Linked DNA regions of Candidatus Pseudothioglobus singularis PS1. Each later gene encodes a partner of the first gene's protein in a complex. Links are inferred from orthologs where the notes say so. Each region holds a gene or a part of one and is shown in the gene's direction. Other genes may lie near its edges. The genes, in order: secY, secA and secG.

The links.
Region 2: the proteins of secY (region 1) and secA are in contact, whole or in part, in a crystal structure (PDB 3DIN), measured with the Thermotoga maritima proteins. The link is inferred for Candidatus Pseudothioglobus singularis PS1 from one-to-one orthologs. Residues at the interface, in WP_004081795.1 of Thermotoga maritima: Glu108, Gly109, Glu110, Glu111, Ala236, Glu237, Arg238, Arg239, Ile240, Thr241, Ile242, Gln243, Tyr244, Ala245, Arg246, Arg247, Val248, Thr249, Gly250, Arg251, Arg252, Val253, Tyr254, Gly256, Ala257, Ser258, Thr259, Tyr260, Leu261, Pro262; in WP_004082002.1 of Thermotoga maritima: Glu261, Ala262, Arg263, Lys300, Ala301, Arg302, Thr303, Ile304, Ile305, Leu323, Tyr324, Asp325, Pro326, Val329, Ser330, Tyr333, Ile336, Lys340, Phe345, Val349, Glu363, Phe364, Tyr374, Ser375, Gly376, Gly377, Glu393, Ile395, Thr482, Ser483.
Region 3: secY (region 1) and secG share a complex: the UniProt entries of both Escherichia coli proteins name them as parts of the sec protein translocase complex. The link is inferred for Candidatus Pseudothioglobus singularis PS1 from one-to-one orthologs.

The regions. Positions count from the first base shown.
Region 1 is NZ_CP006911.1:284,034-286,985, forward strand. Bases 79-2,873 are described here. They hold secY (preprotein translocase subunit SecY), read left to right. Parts: upstream 79-733; coding sequence 734-2,014; downstream 2,015-2,873. Other genes in these bases: rpmD (50S ribosomal protein L30), read left to right, coding at 79-292; rplO (50S ribosomal protein L15), read left to right, coding at 296-730; rpmJ (50S ribosomal protein L36), read left to right, coding at 2,024-2,137; rpsM (30S ribosomal protein S13), read left to right, coding at 2,251-2,604; rpsK (30S ribosomal protein S11), read left to right, coding at 2,622-2,873. Outside these bases: more of rpmD, read left to right, coding at 1-78; more of rpsK, read left to right, coding at 2,874-2,952. UniProt on the Escherichia coli protein: The central subunit of the protein translocation channel SecYEG. Consists of two halves formed by TMs 1-5 and 6-10.
Region 2 is NZ_CP006911.1:1,697,231-1,700,654, reverse strand. Bases 32-3,298 are described here. They hold secA (preprotein translocase subunit SecA), read left to right. Parts: upstream 32-431; coding sequence 432-3,098; downstream 3,099-3,298. Other genes in these bases: pyrC (dihydroorotase), read left to right, coding at 3,135-3,298; W908_RS08595 (hypothetical protein), read right to left, coding at 80-433. Also shown: more of pyrC, read left to right, coding at 3,299-3,424. UniProt on the Escherichia coli protein: Required for protein export, interacts with the SecYEG preprotein conducting channel.
Region 3 is NZ_CP006911.1:4,261-7,178, forward strand. Bases 145-2,905 are described here. They hold secG (preprotein translocase subunit SecG), read left to right. Parts: upstream 145-1,240; coding sequence 1,241-1,570; downstream 1,571-2,905. Other genes in these bases: W908_RS00015 (oxidoreductase), read left to right, coding at 145-405; tpiA (triose-phosphate isomerase), read left to right, coding at 478-1,239; W908_RS00035 (DMT family transporter), read left to right, coding at 1,732-2,640; W908_RS00040 (efflux RND transporter permease subunit), read left to right, coding at 2,789-2,905. Outside these bases: more of W908_RS00015, read left to right, coding at 1-144; more of W908_RS00040, read left to right, coding at 2,906-2,918. UniProt on the Escherichia coli protein: Subunit of the protein translocation channel SecYEG. Overexpression of some hybrid proteins has been thought to jam the protein secretion apparatus resulting in cell death; while this may be true it also results in FtsH-mediated degradation of SecY.

The DNA.
Region 1 (2,952 bases):
GAAAGCAGCAGCTCCTAAGAAAGCAGCAGCTCCTAAGAAAGCAGTAGCTCCTAAGGCTGAGGCTACTAAGCCAGCTGAGACAAAGAAAGCACCTGAAAAAAAGGCTGTATCTAAAAAGCCAACAGTTAGTGTTACTTTGGTTAAAAGTTTCTATGGTCGATTACCAAAGCATCGTGCAACGGTTACTGGCCTGGGTTTAAAAAGAATTAACCATACGGTGGTTCTTGAAGATACGCCAGAAGTAAGAGGCATGATTAATAAGGTTTCTTACCTACTAAAAGTTGAGGGTTAAAGAATGAATTTAAATACATTAAAGCCTGCATTGGGTGAAAAAACTAACAGAAAGCGTGTCGGTAGAGGTATGGGTTCTGGCATGGGTAAAACCTCTGGTAGAGGTCACAAAGGACAAAAATCTCGTTCAGGTGGATTTACTAAGATTGGTTTTGAGGGTGGTCAAATGCCCCTTCAAAGGAGATTACCTAAGGTTGGTTTTAGTTCAAGAGTATCTATCATTACTTCTCAGGTTACCTTGTCACAACTCGACAAGCTAACAGAAACTGATATCAATATTGACGTCCTCAAAAAACATAACCTCGTTACTAAAAATATTTTAAGAGTCAAGGTCATGCTTTCAGGCGAAATTAACAGAGCAATCAACCTGGTTGGAATTAAGCCAACGAAGGGTGCTAGAGCAGCTATTGAAGCTGCGAAAGGAACGATAAGCGAGTAATTGATGAGCGAAGATCTACTAAAACGCATCCTCTATCTAGTCGGTGCCCTAATAGTTTTCAGATTAGGAACACATATTGTGATTCCTTTCATATCTCAGACTGCGCTTGCATCTCTGGTTGAAGATAATAGGACGGGTATTCTAGGAATGATGAACATGTTCTCTGGCGGAGCATTAGAGAGGCTCTCTATATTCACCTTAGGAATTATGCCTTACATCTCCTCTTCGATTATTATGAACCTAATGACTTCAGTTGTTCCAAGATTCGAACAGCTCAAGAAAGAGGGAGAGCGTGGCAGAAGAGTAATCACGCAGTACACCCGCATGGGAACTGTATTTTTGGCTGTTTTCCAGTCATATGGTGTCTCGATTGCACTACAATCTCAGTCAGGCGGCGGTGTTGCATTGGTTACAAACCCTGGACTAACGTTTAGTTTTGTAACAGTAGTGACGCTCACAACTGGAACCTTGTTTTTGATGTGGCTTGGTGAGCAAATCAGTGAAAAAGGTATTGGTAATGGAATTTCAATGATCATCTTTGCAGGCATTGTGGCTGGTTTGCCAGCATCATTCGGTAACACGCTGAGCATGGTTGGTACAGGAGAGTTAAGCGTATTTACAGTCGTTCTGATGCTTGCAATGGTTGTTCTTGTCATGGCTTTCGTAGTCTTCATGGAGCGTGGTCAAAGACGAATTGCCGTCAACTATGCTAAAAGACAACAAGGCAGAAAAATGGTTGGTGGTCAAACTTCATACTTACCTCTCAAAATTAACATGGCAGGCGTTATTCCGCCAATCTTTGCATCGAGCATCATTCTTTTTCCAGCAACTCTTGGTGGTTGGTTTTCTCAGTCAGAGGGAATGGGATGGTTAGCAGATATTACATCGAGCATTTCACCAGGACAGCCTTTGTATATTCTGTTTTATGGTGCTGCTATTGTCTTCTTTACGTTCTTCTATACTGCGCTTACATTTAACGCAAAAGATACGGCAGATAATTTACGTAAATCGGGTGGATTTATACCAGGTATTAGACCAGGACAGCATTCGGCTGATTATATCGATGCCGTTACTTCAAGATTGACAGCGGTCGGTGCTATCTATATTACGGCGGTGTGTTTACTGCCTGAGTTTTTAATTTTATATTGGAATGTACCTTTCTACTTTGGCGGTACGAGTCTTCTGATTATTGTTGTTGTTGTAATGGATTTTATAGCTCAAGCGCAATCTCATATGATGTCGAATCAATATGATGGCTTAATGCGTAAAGCTAATTTAAAGTAAGGGTAAGTTATGAAAGTAAGAGCATCAGTTAAAAAAATTTGTAAAGATTGCAAAATTATTAAGAGACACGGAGTCATTCGTGTTATCTGTAAAGAGCCACGTCATAAGCAAAGACAGGGCTGATTACATTGACAGAGCTGAATTTACAAAGTAAAATTGCACGATTTTTCAACTTTAAAATTTTGAGTGGAATGACCATTCAAAAATATTATTTATTTGAGGTATAGGTAAAGTATATGGCACGTATTGCAGGAATAAACATTCCAACAAATAAGCATATTGTGATTGGCTTACAATCCATTTTTGGTATTGGTGAAACGAGATCAAAGCAAATATGTGAAGCATTAAAGTTAGACCCAAGTACGAAGGTATCAGCGCTGACTGAAGATCAGTTAGAGTCGATTCGTACAGCAGTCGCTCAGTATGAAGTTGAAGGAGACTTGAGACGTGAAGTTGCCATGAGCATCAAGCGCCTTAGAGATTTAGGTTGTTATCGCGGAATTCGTCACAGAAAGGGATTACCGCTACGTGGACAAAGAACTAAAACAAACGCAAGAACTCGAAAGGGTCCGCGTCGTTTAATTAAATAATATAGGTACAAGATACTATGGCAAAAGAGCAAGCATCTAAGAAGAAATCAAAGAAGATCGTCTCAGACGGTATTGCGCATATTCATGCGACTTTTAATAATACCATTGTAATGATTACTGACCGTCACGGAAATACCCTTTGTTGGGCAACTTCTGGCGGAGCTGGTTTCAGAGGTTCAAGAAAGTCAACACCTTTTGCAGCTCAAGTAGCAGCTGGTAATTGTGGTGAAAAAGCTCAAGCTTTTGGCATGAAGAATCTTGAAGTTAGAGTAAAGGGTCCAGGTCCAGGCCGTGATTCTGCGATTCGTGGCCTTAATGCACAGGGTTTAAAAATTCAATCAATAACAG
Region 2 (3,424 bases), 1.4 Mb from region 1 along the record:
TCCGAATGATATTTGGTGAAAAACCGTATTATTATAAAGTAAAGGGCTGATATTTAAAAGCTAAAAGTATTCAACTAATCTAGTATTTTTTTTCATCAACTCTAACAGCTAAAGATTTTGTATCAGAGAGGCCATCAATTTTTCTTATGATTGAGATAAGCAGCTTTTTTTGTCTTTTGGCGCGAAAGGCAACAGAAGCGTTCTCGGCAATGAGAAAGACCTTTTGATCATCAACAAGAGAAAGAGTGAGGCCATTTAGCTCAGTGGGAACTTGGGATTGAAATTCAGAATTAAAGCGATTGTGTGACTTTGCTTTTTCGAACATTGTTCCTAGTTTGCCTTCAGCTTTAAAATTTGTAGGGTTTTCTTTTGTTTTATCTTGCATATATGAGAAAATACCACAGTTTTGTCTACTAATGTTTCGTTCTTCCATGAGTATTATAAATAATGTTTTATCAAAGGTTTTAGGGTCGCACAATGACCGGCTAATTAAAAAGTACAATAGCCAGGTCAATAAGATCAACTCGCTAGAAGAACAGATGAAGTCTTTGAGTGATAGTGATTTGTCATCAATGACTGAAAAATTCAAAGCAAGGCTTAAGGAAAATGAGTCTGTTGAGAGTGTTTTGCCAGAAGCGTTCGCACTAGTTAGAGAAGCAAGTCAGAGAACATTAGGCCTTAGACACTATGACGTTCAGCTTATTGGCGGCATGGTTCTTAATGAGGGCAGTATTTCAGAGATGGGAACTGGTGAAGGCAAGACGCTTGTTGCAACTCTTCCAGCCTACCTAAACGCAATAACTGGAAAGCGAGTTCACATCGTCACAGTCAATGACTACTTGGCATCCAGAGACGCCGAATGGATGGGAAAAGTCTTTTCTTTTTTGGGGCTTACTGTTGGAACCTCAGTTTCAGGAATGTCTGGAGAGGAAAAACAAAAAGCCTATTCTTGTGATATCACCTATGCAACTAACAATGAGCTTGGTTTCGATTATCTTAGAGATAACATGGCCTTTTCCCAAGAACAAAAAATGCAGAAAGAGCTTTCCTTTGCAATTATTGATGAAGTTGATTCAATTCTAATTGACGAAGCAAGAACTCCGCTAGTAATCTCTGGTCCGACCGGAGATCATGCTCAGGCATACAAAGCCATTAATAAAATGATTCCTAGCTTTACACTTCAAACTGAAAAAGGGGAAGGCAAGGAAGTTGAGATTCTAATACCAGGCGATTACACTATTGACGAAAAACATAAACAGGTTTTTTTGAGTGACGATGGACACACAAAAGCTGAAGATATGCTCATAGAGGCTGGGGCTTTGCAAGAGGGAGCTAGTCTTTATGATGCAAGCAATATTATTTTACTTCAGCATTTGATTTCTGGGCTTAGAGCGCACGTTTTATTCCAAAAAAACGTAGACTACATTGTTCAGAATGATGATGTTGTGATTGTTGATGAGTTTACCGGCAGAACAATGGAAGGAAGAAGGTGGTCTGAGGGGCTTCATCAGGCGATAGAAGCCAAAGAAAATGTAAGTATTAAGAAAGAAAACCAAACCTTAGCATCAATCACTTATCAAAATTATTTTAGGCTTTATGAGAAGCTTTCTGGGATGACGGGTACTGCAGAAACTGAGGCTTCAGAGCTTCAAGATATTTATGGCTTAGAGGTTGTTGTTGTTCCTCCAAATACAAAGTCTTCAAGAGTTGATCATTCAGATCTAGTTTATGGGACTATGCAAGAAAAGCTTGATGCAGTGGTTAAAGACATTCAGGAGTGTCAAGCTAGGAAGCAGCCTGTTTTGGTTGGCACCAACAGCATAGAGAGTTCAGAAAGCGTATCAGCTTTGCTTACAAAGCATAAAATTAAACATGAGGTCCTTAACGCAAAACAGCATGAGAGGGAGGCTGAGATTGTTGCAAATGCAGGAGCCCCGGGCGCCGTTACAATTTCAACTAACATGGCCGGACGAGGAACTGATATCGTTTTAGGCGGCAGGCCAGCTGAAGATGCCGGTGAGCCTGAAAAGAATGCTTGGAGAGACAAGCATAATGCTGTTATTGATTCAGGAGGGCTTCATATTGTTGGTACTGAGCGAAACGAATCACGACGTGTTGATAATCAGCTTAGAGGGCGCGCTGGAAGGCAAGGAGACATTGGTTCAACCAGATTTTACTTGTCTTTAGAAGACAATTTGATGAAGATATTTGCTTCTGAAAAAACTGCAAGTATGATGAAAAAGCTCGGCATGAAAGAAGGAGAGGCTCTTGAGCACAGCTGGCTCAATAAGACAATCGCCAATGCTCAAAAGAAGGTTGAAGGAATGCACTATGACGCTAGAAAGCACCTTCTAGAATATGATGATGTTGCGAATGATCAAAGAAAGGTAGTATATGAACTAAGAGATGAGCTGATGGGCACTGAAGATGTAAAGGTTCGTTATGAAACAATAAGAGATGATGTTATTAGTGATCTTTTTGGCGCTCATATCTCACCCAGGGTTGCAGAAGAAGATTGGGATGTTGAAGGCCTAAAAAGCACTTTGTTAAAATCTTATGGAACTGATATTCCTCTTCAGGGGATGCTTGATGAGGGGATGAATGTCGATGAAATGTTAAAAATGATTCAGCAAGGCTTTCTTAAGTCTCATGAAACCAAGGAAAATAACCTTGGTGTTGAGATGATGAGAACATTTGAAAAAGCGGTTATGCTAAGAGCTCTGGACCATCATTGGAAGGAGCATTTGGCCATTATGGACCAGCTCCGACAAAGTGTTAATTTGCGCGCAATAGGCCAAAAAAACCCAATTCAGGAGTTTAAGCGTGAGTCATTTTCTATGTTTACTGAGCTTCTTGATACCATTAATATTGAAATTGTTCAGGCGCTTTGTAGTGTGAATCTTGAGCAAGTTAGTTCAAAGCAGCAAGAAATCCTTGAAGAGCAAAAGCAAGAGGAAAGCCCAAAACCTCTCCCTAGAAAAGCTGCGCCTCCACGGAGAGTGGTCTCATCAAAACAACCCATTAAAAACTTAAAAGTTGGAAGAAACGATCCTTGCCCATGCGGGTCTGGAAAAAAATATAAGCAGTGCCATGGTTAATGACCCCTTCTATTTTGATGCATAGTGTCAGATAAAGTGCAACAACTAACTATAACTAAGCCTGATGATTGGCACTTGCACTTGAGGGGAGGGCGAGAAATGAGCTCAGTTGTCGGAATGACTGCAAAACAAATGGGTAGAGCTATCATTATGCCAAATCTTTCTCCGCCTATAAGAACATCAGAGCAAGCCTTGGCATATCGTGAAGAGATTATGCAAGCTCTTCCCAAGGATACGAGCTTTAGTCCTCTAATGACGCTGTATTTGACAGATAGTACAACTCAAAAAGATATAATTAACGCTAAAAAAGAAGACCATATATATGC
Region 3 (2,918 bases), 280 kb from region 1 along the record:
CCCTGGACAGAGTCTACTTTAGAACAAAAAAGAGTACAAAAATCGCTTATCAGCGCTGGTGTTAAGATTGTTTGTAATTCATTGATAGAGAAAATTGAAAATCAGACAGCCCACCTTGAGTGTGTTTTTACAGGGGCCATCACAGAACTATCTTGTAAGTCTGTGGTTATGGTAACTGAGAGGATAGCAAACACCTCGCTTTATGATCAACTAAATGAACAAAAAGTAAGCAATAAACCTCGTTCAATTGATCAAAATATTCGACTGATTGGAGATGCTGAAGCCCCAGGACTAATAGCTGATGCAGTGTTTTCAGGGCATTTAGCTGCCCAAGACTTTGAGGCTACAGAGACTGACATTGAAAAGGCATTGTTTATGAGGGAGATGCCTAGCCTAAATGATTAATTTTAAATAGGCTGTTGAGGCTAGTTCCTAATTGATTTTCTGTGTGTTTTAGAGTAACATTGCCCTCTTTTTATGAACGCCAAAAAAATGCGTAAAACGATTGTTGCTGGAAACTGGAAAATGAACGCTAGCAAAGATTCAGTTGAGAGTCTTGTGACTGATATTTTGTTAGGAGCAAGTGATGTTAGTGCTGAAATCATAGTTTGCGCACCATTTCCATACCTCTCGCAGGTTGAGGTTTTAATTGAAGGATCCAGTTTGATGCTTGGCGCTCAAAACCTTAATGTGAATGCTTCAGGAGCATTTACGGGTGAGGTGAGTGCAGAGATGATTAAAGACTTTGGCGCCAATCACGTTATTGTTGGTCACTCTGAAAGAAGAAGTTTGTATGGCGAAACGAGTGAAATTGTTGCAGAAAAAACTAAAGCTGCAATTGATTCTGGCTTGACGCCAATTCTTTGTCTTGGTGAGTCACTTGATCAAAGAGAGTCTGGAAAAACTGAGTCGGTAGTTTCAGAACAGCTTAATAAAGTTATAAAGATGGTTGGAATAGAGGCGTTTAATAATATTATTGTTGCATACGAGCCTGTCTGGGCAATTGGAACTGGAATGACAGCCACTCCAGAACAAGCACAAGCAGTTCATAAGTTTATTCGTGATCTTCTTGCTAGTAGCAGTCAAGATATTGCTGATAAAACAGCCATACTTTATGGAGGCAGCATGAATGCGAGTAATGCAGTAGAGCTTATCTCTTGTGCTGATATAGACGGCGGCTTAATTGGCGGCGCTGCGTTAAAAGCGGAAGATTTTTTACAAATTTGTAAGGCAGGTTAATATGACATTTCAAATAATTTTAGTGGTTCATGTATTGTTGGCTTTAGGGCTAGTTGGGCTAATTTTAATACAACATGGTAAAGGCGCTGATGCGGGCGCTGCGTTCGGCTCTGGAGCGGCGGGTTCAGTTTTTGGTGCAAGAGGGGCACACTCTTTTTTGTACAAGTTAACTGCAATTTTAGCTATTGGTTTTTTTGTAACAAGTATTAGTCTTGCTTACTTTGCCTCGAATGAAAGAACCGCTTCTGATTCAGATCAAAGCATCATGTCACAGAGCGTTGTGGTTGATGACGCTTCCAACGAAGACACTAGCGAAATACCTAGTAATTAATTACTCTAGCCGTCGTGGTGAAATTGGTAGACACGCAGCCTTGAGGGGGCTGTAGCGCAAGCTGTGACGGTTCGACTCCGTCCGACGGCACCATCCTCAATTAAAGCATGACCTGCATGCATGATATTGTACAATCGCTATAGTTTCTTAACGGCTGACCTATGAAATTCATTAACAAAACCGTTCTTAAAGGAATTGGTCTGATGCTTTTGGGCATGAGCACAGTCCCCTTTTTAGATATTTTTGCCAAACTTCTAAGCGAAGATTATTCTGTGATGCAGGTGACATGGACACGATTCTTTTTTCATGCATTTTGGCTGCTCCCAATTATTTTTTGGCAAAAAGTTAATTGGAAAAGGGTTCCTGATAGTCTTGGCCTTCAATTTTTAAGGGGGCTGATGCTTACTATGGCTACCCTATTCTTTTTTGCGGCAATAAAATCAAACCCTATTCCTAGTGCGCTTACACTACTTTTTATATCACCTTTGGTTGTTGCAGTGCTGTCTCCAATGCTTCTAGGTGAGCGCTTCGATCTATTTATTGGTGTTGGGGTTTTAGTTGGGTTTTTTGGGGTGGTAATCGTTCTGCAGCCAACAGGAGATGATTTTAAGCCAAGCCTTTTGTTGGCTGTCGTTGCAGGCATCTGCTACGCGCTTTATATTATTTTTACAAAAAAACTATCTTTTAAGGCGCCGCCCGTACTTACTCTTTTTTATTCTGCCCTTGTAGGGATTTTAATAATGTCACCTCTTGCTTTTGCTTCTTGGTCTGCGCCAGATTTAAGGGGTTTTTTGTTAGGGGCTGCTATGGGCTTTTTTGCAGCCGCCTCACATTTTATGATTATTAAAGCGTTTGAATTTGCAAGTGCCTCTGAACTAAGTCCTTTTAATTACTTTGAAATTGTAGGTGCCATCTCACTTAGTTACATTGTGTTTGGCTATGTCCCAAATTTTCAAGCGATACTGGGTTTGTTTGTAATTATTGGAAGCGGTTTATATGTATCTTGGCACGTAATGAAAAACAATCAAGGAGATGATCAAGATAAAGAAAAACTTATAGAGCCACTATAAGCTCTTAAGGCTAATTATCACCTATTTTTATTAAGAAAGTATTGACCTATTGAAGACACAAGATTTAATCGATCCAATATAATATTTGAGGTTTATTTTTTTAATAATGTCCTTATATATCTAACAATTCAAATAAATAAATATCTTTATGAACTGGCGAACAAAAACAGAATCAAAAATTGAGCTCTTTTCTGATTGGCTTTTTGAAAATGCAAAGATAACAATTGTAGTTATTTTTGTCCTTGTTGCTGGGATTGCATCTCAACTTCCATCATTAA